Regions from separate parts of the Metabacillus sp. 84 genome, predicted to be linked through region 1. Evidence: predicted binding sites of a transcription regulator. Region 1 holds the regulator's gene; each other region holds the start of a gene.
What was found. The regulator Rex, encoded in region 1, represses fermentation and respiration genes when NADH is low (regulators of the CRP and FNR family bind a similar motif). The targets are predictions, from matches to a motif close to TTGTGAAATATTTCACAA.

Region 1 (2,206 bases):
GCAAAAGGAAGTACGCGTATTTACGGACTTTCCTTAAAAACAGCGGGGTGACGATGCCAAGCCTTGTCAGGAACATAATGACGACAGGCAGCTGGAAGAGCAGTCCGAAAGGCAAGGTCAGCTCCAGCAGGAATTGAAAGTACTCATTGATGCCGATGACCTGATTGATGCCCATATCGGCCGACAATTCAGTCATAAACCGGATGACAAACGGAAATAGAACGAAATAGGAAAATGCCAGTCCCGCTAAAAATAAGAGGACGCTAAGCGGGATGTAGCTTAATGTCGCATTTCGCTCTCTTTCATATAAGCCAGGGCTGATAAACGACCAAAGCTGAAACAAAATCAGCGGGGAGATGAGAACAAACGCAATAATAAAGGCAAATTTCATATAAAGCAGCAGCGGGTCTGAAATCCTGAACGCGTTCAAGGTCAGGTTCTTCGCCTCTTCTGTCTGCTGCAGAAATAAAATGAGGGGCTTGGCCAGAAAAAAGCCGGCGGCCAGCGCGATGATAAAAAAGATGACTATGAAGATGATCCGTTTCCGTAGCTCTTCTATGTGCTCATAAACCGTCATTTCCCGTTCGTTCATGGGACCATCCATCCTTTTACACAGATGTCTCGCTTGGATAATGCTTTAAGAAGTAAACAAGAGATTGCAGCTCCACTGCCAAATCGATATGATGAATCCGAATATTGTCCGGCACGTTCAGTCTTGCTGGTGTAAAATTTAGAATCCCTTTGACCCCTATTGAAATCAGCCTGTCTGTGATCGACTGCGCAGCCGGTGCTGGAACGGTAAGAATTGCTACCGGTGCTCCTTCAGGAAGACGCTCCTCCAGATCATCCAGATGGAAGATCGGCACTTCTCCGACCTGAGTCCCAATTTTCTCTTCATCCACGTCAAAAGCCGCGAAGATTTCTGTGTTGTTGTTTTTTGAAAAATTATAGTGCAAAAATGCCGTTCCGAGGTTCCCGACCCCAATCAAAATGACCTTCGTCAGCTCATCCTGATCCAGCGTTTTCCGAAAAAAGGAAAGCAAATAGTCCACGTTGTATCCATAGCCTTTTTTTCCAAGAGCCCCGAAGTAGGAGAAATCCCTGCGGATCGTGGCAGAGTCCACCTTTACAGCGTCGCTCAATTCTGCTGATGACACTCTCTGCTTTCCGGAAGAATGAAGGTTTTTTAAGAAACGGTAATAAAGCGGCAGACGTTTCGCGGTCGCCTGCGGTATTTTGGATTGGTCAATGTTCATGTATGGTTCCCTCACATTCCTTGATGCAAATCTACAGGCATTCGCCTCTTATTCTATATAGTTATATCTTCTATTTTTACGTTAGCGCTTCCAATTCCATTTCCTGCATAAATGCGAAGAAGACGGTATAGATGGCATCCTACCCAAACTATACACTATTTTTCTAAAATTGTCTTTTGGCGGATACCAGGAATTTGCCATAAAAGAGACGGCAAGGTTGCCCGCATTCGGCAGTTGAGCTACACTGAAAGGAGTATATATGAGGTGAAAAGTATGATTCTACTGCAAGTTCAGCAGCTCACAAAATCTTTTGGAGCTGAACCGATATTATCCAATATTAAGCTTGAAGTTCAGACACGGGACCGGATAGCGCTTGTTGGAAGAAACGGAGCAGGCAAATCGACGCTCCTGAAAATCATTTCCGGCCAGCTTTCGTATGATTCCGGGGAGCTGATAAAGCCGAAGGATCTGACCATCGGCTATCTAGCCCAGAATACAGGACTTGAGTCCTCCCGTTCGATATGGGATGAAATGCTGACAGTGTTCAGCGAATTTCAAAAGATGGAAAAGAAAATGCGCAGCATGGAAGCCGATATGGCAGAGATTGATCCCGCAAGTCCCCAGTTCAGCCAGACAATGAAGGAATATGACCGCCTTCAAACCGACTTTAAGGAACAGGGCGGCTACCAATACGAAGCGGATATCCGATCCATCCTCCATGGTCTCGGTTTTGGGGATTTTGACCAATCCATCTCCATCTCCACTTTAAGCGGCGGCCAGAAGACCCGTCTCGCGCTCGGGAAGCTTCTTCTGACGAGTCCGGATCTGCTGATTCTCGATGAGCCGACCAACCATCTGGATATCGCTACCCTCTCATGGCTTGAGCAATACTTGCAGGGCTATAAGGGAGCCGTGCTGATCGTCTCGCATGACCGGTACTTCCTGGACAA
Region 2 (2,206 bases), on a different contig from region 1:
CGGGAAAACGTATAGTGAACCCTATCTCGAATCCAACAAAGAAGGACTTGCCCCGCGCGAGAATCTTACGGAGAATATAGAAGTAACGGTTCCTGATGGATACCTGTATGTATTGGGGGATAACCGCCGCGGCAGCATGGACAGCAGAGTTTTCGGCTGCATTTCAAAAGAATCGGTAGTCGGGGAAGCTAAATTCAGGTTCTCTCCCATTGAAAAAATCGGAACGCTAAAATAAATATAAACGCAGCTGTGCCCGGCAGGCACAAGCTGCGTTTTACTCTTTAGCAGCTATTATTTAACATGGACTTCTTCAAAATAAGGCGCAAGAGTTTTTCTTAGGACAGCAGCGCTTTGAGCAAACTTCTCTTTCTCTTCCTTATTCAGATCCAGCTCAATGACTTCGCGGATCCCGCGTCTATTAATGACAGAAGGAACCCCAATATATACGTGCTTTTCTCCGTATTCCCCTTCAAGCAGAGCAGATACCGTCAATACACTGTTCTCGTTATGAAGGATGGCCTTTGTTATCCGGACAAGGCCCATTGCAATGCCGTAAAAGGTTGCTCCCTTCCTTTTTATGATTTCATACGCTGCATCTCGTACATGAACAAAAATCTCATCCAGATCTTCTTTTTTACAAGCTTCATCGCGTTCAATCCGTTTTAAAACCGGCACCCCGCCCACATCTGCTGCGCTGTATACCGGCAGTTCACTGTCTCCATGCTCTCCAATGATGTACGCGTGCACATTATGAGGAGCAACCTTAAAATACTCGCCCAGCTCAAACCGGAACCGTGCTGTATCGAGAATCGTGCCAGAACCAATCACCCGTTCCTTCGGAAGACCGCTGTATTTCCAGACAGCATAGGTTAGAATATCGACAGGATTCGTAGCCACAAGGAAGATCCCATCGAAGTCCGCTGCCATTACCTGATCTGTAATGCTTTTAAAGATCGTTAAATTTTTCTCTACTAAATCCAGCCTGGTCTCACCTGGCTTTTGATTGGCACCGGCACACACCACCACTAAATCTGCAGCTGAACAATCCTCATAGCTGCCCTGCCTGATCGCTGTCGGGTATGGAGCAAAAACCTTTCCATGATTCAAATCCATTACATCGCCCATAGCTTTTTCTTCATTCATATCAATCATAATCAATTCATCTGCAATCCCCTGATTCATAAGTGCAAAAGCATAGCTAGATCCGACAAATCCTGTTCCAATCAAAACAACACGGTTTGTTCTTTCGCTTGCCATAATGACTCATCCTTTCAGAAATCGAGAGTTTATTCAAGAATTTCACTTCATTGTGAATTAATTCACATGTTTATTTTACACCTTATATTGGAAAATTCAAATAGGCAGAAACGAAGATATTTGTCTATTTTGTTTCAGATTCTACAGCTGCAGTCACCCGCTGCGAAGCAATCAAGTTTTCCAGTGGGAAGTATGGTAGGTTAGAAAGAGAAGTAAGCATTCTAAAAGGAAGTGGCAAGTTGAAGAAGAAAATAATCGTACTCATTTGTACAGGAGCTGTTCTCATGCTTTCTTTCTGGTTCTTTTATCATTCAGGAAAACCCGTTAATCCGCTTGCGGATGTAACCCGCTATAAAATCTATTATGGATCTCCCAATGAAAAAATTATTAAAAAGCTTGCTGAGTTCCCTCTGGTGATCATTGAGCCTGTATTTTATTCCGGGAAGCAAATCAGCGAGATCCAAAAAGATGGCACGCTGGTTTACGGCTACATAAACTCGATGGAAGCCGACCGCTGGAATCATGATCTATTTAAGAAATTCACAGAACAGGACTTTTTTAAAAAGGATGGGAAAAAGGTCTATATAGAAGAATGGGATGCCTATTTAATGGATATGAAATCAACGGGATACCGTACGAAGCTACTGAACGAAGCAGACAAACAGATTTCTGATAAACAGCTTGACGGTGTTTTTATGGATACTGTGGGGGATATTGATGACTATTTTGCTGATGATCCTAAAGAAATGAATGCTCAGCAGGAAGGGCTCATTCTTCTCTTTCAGGACCTGGAAAACCGCGGCCTCTCCATCATCCAAAACTGGGGGATGAATACCGCTGCCAAAACTGCACCCTATATTGATGGCTTTATGTGGGAGGGTTTTCAATATACGAAAATCAGGGAGGATCAATGGTCTTTAAATTGGATAAAAAAAATGCGCGGCTTGTC
Region 3 (2,206 bases), on a different contig from region 1:
TAGATACCTGGGCTCCCATAATCAGCGGATCATCAAGGATCAGATTGTTCTTTATAAATTCAAACATTCAATTTCCTCCTTTCCTAGTTGGAGCCTAGTTCGTCCCCGGTGTCATTCTGTTCTTTCTCTTCATCCTTTGAATGATGCGATTCGTAAGTGATGCCGTATTTCTCCCTGATTCGAAGCACGTATTCAGGATCTTTAGCGTGGTCTACGAAGTCAAGGTGTGTAGATGAGAATTTCATCGGTTCCACATGTCCCGGGAACATCAGCTTTTCATACTCCTCTTCTTTCAGTTCAGGAGCACTTTGGGATTCTTTTACCCAGCTGGCAAACTCTTCTTCTGTCTGAGCATATACTTTGAAGCGCTGATCCGTGAATCCTTCACCGGTGTAGTTGGCGTTACGGCCTTCATAGGTGCCGGGTTCGTCAGCCTGAAGATAGAGCTTCATTTCCATTTCAGACATTGCGTATTTCTGTCCGCCGAGCTGCGGAATCCAGAATGATGCCATATTATCTGCTGAAGTTAAACGGAATTCGAGCGGACGGTCTTCAGGAATGTAAAGCTGATTGACTGTTTCAATGTCCTCTTCCGGATAGCTGAAAATCCATTTCCAGTCTACCGCTGTGGCATAAACGACAAGAGGCTCCTTATCTGAGTGTTCGCTTTCAGGAATTTCTTCCAGGCTGTAGATCGCCTGAACAGTCGGGATGGAAAGCGCGATTACAATAATAACCGGGATGATCGTCCATACAACCTCAAGGAACTTGCTGCCTTCCATTTCAGGCGGCTCGTACCCCATGTTTGTAGGGCGCTCGCGGTATTTTATAATGATGAGAATAAATAAGACAAATACGACTGCTATAATAAACAGCATGAATACGATAGAGAGCATGATCAGGTCTCTTTGCTCTGCAGCAACCGGCCCCTTAGGATCGAGAACTGCCATCTGGCTGCAGCCGCCAAGCACGAATACTGAAATTAAAGCTCCAAACAAAAATAAAGGTTTTAAATATTTACCCAAAAGGTTCACCTTCCTTCCCAATCCTTGTGCAAAAAATGACAAAAAAGTTCAATACCTCTAATCCACTTAAACTTTTACCCTTATAGTAACAGACCATAAACAGAAATGTCTTTTCCATTTCATAATGTCATCCAGTTTTCATACAAAAGTCATAACTTGTTCATTATTTTTTCACAATATTGTCACATAATTGGATATTTATTGATTTGAAAGAAGTTCCCTCCTTTTAAGACTTTTGAAGACTGCTAGCAGAAAAATAAAATTCATGAAACGCTTACAAAAAAGCGAATCAAAGCGTTTCATTTTCCGGTAAAAGTGGAATAGCAGAATTATATCAGGGAGGTGGAGATTTTGTCGAAGGAAAGCACAAAACACCGCAAAGATCATCCCGAACAGGTTCCGACAGATAAAGAAAGCATGCATGATCAGTTCGAGGAAGAGCAAAACGTTGATTCGATTCCGCTTGAGGATTTGAAGCAGGACATGCAGGATGAAAAGAAGAAGCATAAAACAAAGAATGATTCAGATTCAGAAGATAGATTCAAAAAGAATAAATAAAAAAAACCGGCGGCTGTCTGCTTAACGCAAACACCGCCGGTTTCAGCTTATTGTTCAGGAACCATCAGCGTCTGTCCTGCCATAATAAAATCAGGGTCTTCAATATAATTTATTTTCATCAGCCGCGGCCAGGGAACCCCTGCATTTGCCGCAATTTCATAAAGTGTATCCCCTTTTTCCACCTTGTATTGCGTATTTACCGGACCCGTTTTTAAACGCTGGGAAACGAAGAGGAGATCCGGCTTGTTCAAGCCATTCAGAGCTCTCAAATACTCAGGTGCGGTTCCGTACTTACCCGCAATGTCAGTCAATGTCTCGCCTTTTTTGACAACATGCTCTTTGCCGCTGCTTCCTCCTCCAAGTTCCATGACCGCAATGGTCCCGCTCACTTCATGCGCAACTGCAAGCAGCGGCCGTCCGTTTGGACTGTCTTCTGCATTTATAAAGAGAACTCCCTCAGGTGCCACATCGCCGGAAGGCTCGTCCCCTTTAAACTCTCTCGTGGAATAATAGGCAGAAAACCTTGGTTTTTCCGGGTCATTGATTTGATACGCGGCCACTCCACCCGTACCCTCAAGTCCGATGAAGGCATAATATTGGCCATCGACAATCCCGGCTGCCGC
Region 4 (2,206 bases), on a different contig from region 1:
AGCCGAACGAATAAGATCTGAATGCAACCGAAAAAGAGGCGCCGAGTCATGAGGTGCCTCTTTTTTGTGGTTCAATTTGACTAGAAAATTGGTATCTCATACCTTATAATGGTGAATAGAATGGAAAAATCTTGAGGCTGATCATTGTGGGCAAGCCCTATAAAGTATGGTAGGTTGAAAGGGATACAAAAAGAGGAGATGAAGTTGTTGTATATCGTTCATTCTACATTCCATGTACCTGAGAATAAAGCAGATGAGGTCATTTCCATCTATAAAACCCGTTCTAAAATGGTTGATCAGTACGAAGGGTTCCGTTCCTTCCAGCTGCTTCAAAATGAAAAGAAAAAAGGGGAATTGACCGTTCAAATAGAATGGGAAACAAAGGATCATTATATGAAATGGGTTCAAAGTGACGCCTTTAAAAAGGTGCACGAGCATGAAAAAAACTATCCTGATCAAGAGCTTGCGTCCATTGTTCCGATTGTAAAAAAGTATGAGGTGGTTGCAACATGAAGGATGAGCATAAAAATAAAGTGATTGACGAGGTTGTAGCTGGCATTTATGAGCACTATCCAGAGCTGCATGAGCGTTATGGGGAAGCTGGAAAACGCAAGTGCCGGGAAGACAATGAGCATCATTTTAAGCATCTGGCAACTGCCTATACAGCGGATATGCCGAAAATCTTCACAGATTATGCTCTCTGGCTGAACAACGTTTTGACCTCCAGAGGCATGAAAAGTGAGCATTTAATCGATAATTTTGAGCGGATTGAGCATGCGCTTGAATCTGTGGATTCTCCTGAGAAGGATGTTTATAAGCGGTTATTAGAAGAAGCAAATCAATTACTCTTAGTGAAGAGTTAAGGGCTCGGGATACAATCCGGAGTCTTTTTTTATTTCCAGGAATGAAGAAATGCTTCTTCATTCCATAGGTATTCATAGCCCCTTGTAATAAAAAATAACAGATTGGTGGAAAAAGTTTTTTTGTTCATATACATATAGATAAATATCCTATTTTTACTGATGAAGAATATTATTCATTGTGAAAGTTATCACTTTGCTGATTCCGGGTACAGACAAGGAGATAAAAAGGAGGCAGGACACGATGAATCAAACAGTAACCGCAGGTGCTGCAACGGGGTCATTACATGTAACGTCTGAAATAGGAACACTAAAAACGGTTATGCTGCACAGGCCTGGCAGAGAAGTGGAAAACTTGACGCCTGAGCTATTACATAAACTGCTGTTCGATGATATTCCATACCTGCCTGTCATACAGGAAGAGCATGATCAATTTTCAGAAACTCTGAGAGATCAAGGGATAGAGGTTCTGTATCTTGAAAAGCTGGTGGAAGAAGCGCTTCATTTTGGCAATGCAAGAGAAGATTTTATTGACCGGATTTTAAAGGAGAGCAAGTCCAACATCAATGGAGCAAGTGAGAGCCTTAAGGAGTTTTTGATGGATTTGCCGGGTGGACAGCTCGTCTCCAAAATCATGGCAGGCGTCAGGACGTCTGAAATCGATGAGGGACGGAAACGGCATTTATACGAATTTATGGCAGATCAATATCCATTCTATTTAGACCCGATGCCTAACCTGTATTTTACAAGGGATCCGGCCGCTGTCATCGGAAACGGGCTTACGATTAATAAAATGCATGAGGGTGCAAGAAGGCGGGAATCCCTCTTCATGGATTACATTATCCGCTATCACCCGCGCTTTTCAGCATCCAAAGTGCCAGTCTGGCTTGACCGCGACTACGACTTCCCGGTTGAGGGCGGGGATGAACTGGTTTTGAGCGGGGATACGATTGCCATCGGGGTAAGTGCGAGGACCTCCGCGCGGGGAATTGAACGTCTTGCCTTAAACTTATTCCAAAAACAGGACCGGGTGAAAAAGGTCGTTGCCATCGAAATTCCAAAGTCACGTGCCTTTATGCATTTAGATACTGTATTTACGATGGTCGATTATGATAAGTTCACGATTCATCCGGCTATCCTGGGACCGGGTGGCAATATGAACATTTACGTTTTAGAAAAGCATGAGGAAGATCCAAATCGGGTAGCGATTTCCTCACGCACCAATCTTATTGCGACACTGAAAGAAGTGCTTGACCTTGATGATGTAACGCTGATCCCCTGTGGAGGCGGAGATGCGATCGTTGCTGCCAGAGAGCAGTGGAACGATGGCTCGAACACGCTTGCGA

Region 2: ACQCV8_RS16360 (L-lactate dehydrogenase) is a predicted target of Rex. The motif match lies at 1,308-1,325, and genes of this name have one in related genera.
Region 3: qoxA (cytochrome aa3 quinol oxidase subunit II) is a predicted target of Rex. The motif match lies at 1,050-1,067, and genes of this name have one in related genera.
Region 4: arcA (arginine deiminase) is a predicted target of Rex. The motif match lies at 1,040-1,057, and genes of this name have one in related genera.

Annotation. Positions count from the first base shown of each region.
Region 1 covers NZ_JBNILN010000010.1:4,419-6,624, reverse strand. The annotation lists gene tatC (twin-arginine translocase subunit TatC) at 1-592, opposite strand, end outside; gene ACQCV8_RS15365 (redox-sensing transcriptional repressor Rex) at 609-1,256, opposite strand; gene ACQCV8_RS15360 (ABC-F family ATP-binding cassette domain-containing protein) at 1,530-2,206, shown strand, end outside.
Region 2 covers NZ_JBNILN010000011.1:93,318-95,523, forward strand. The annotation lists gene lepB (signal peptidase I) at 1-235, shown strand, start outside; gene ACQCV8_RS16360 (L-lactate dehydrogenase) at 292-1,257, opposite strand; gene ACQCV8_RS16365 (endo alpha-1,4 polygalactosaminidase) at 1,497-2,206, shown strand, end outside.
Region 3 covers NZ_JBNILN010000001.1:725,402-727,607, forward strand. The annotation lists gene qoxB (cytochrome aa3 quinol oxidase subunit I) at 1-67, opposite strand, end outside; gene qoxA (cytochrome aa3 quinol oxidase subunit II) at 84-1,025, opposite strand; gene ACQCV8_RS03615 (hypothetical protein) at 1,368-1,583, shown strand; gene ACQCV8_RS03620 (choice-of-anchor I family protein) at 1,631-2,206, opposite strand, start outside.
Region 4 covers NZ_JBNILN010000001.1:387,905-390,110, reverse strand. The annotation lists gene hpf (ribosome hibernation-promoting factor, HPF/YfiA family) at 1-14, shown strand, start outside; gene ACQCV8_RS01965 (antibiotic biosynthesis monooxygenase family protein) at 208-513, shown strand; gene ACQCV8_RS01960 (hypothetical protein) at 510-863, shown strand; gene arcA (arginine deiminase) at 1,105-2,206, shown strand, end outside.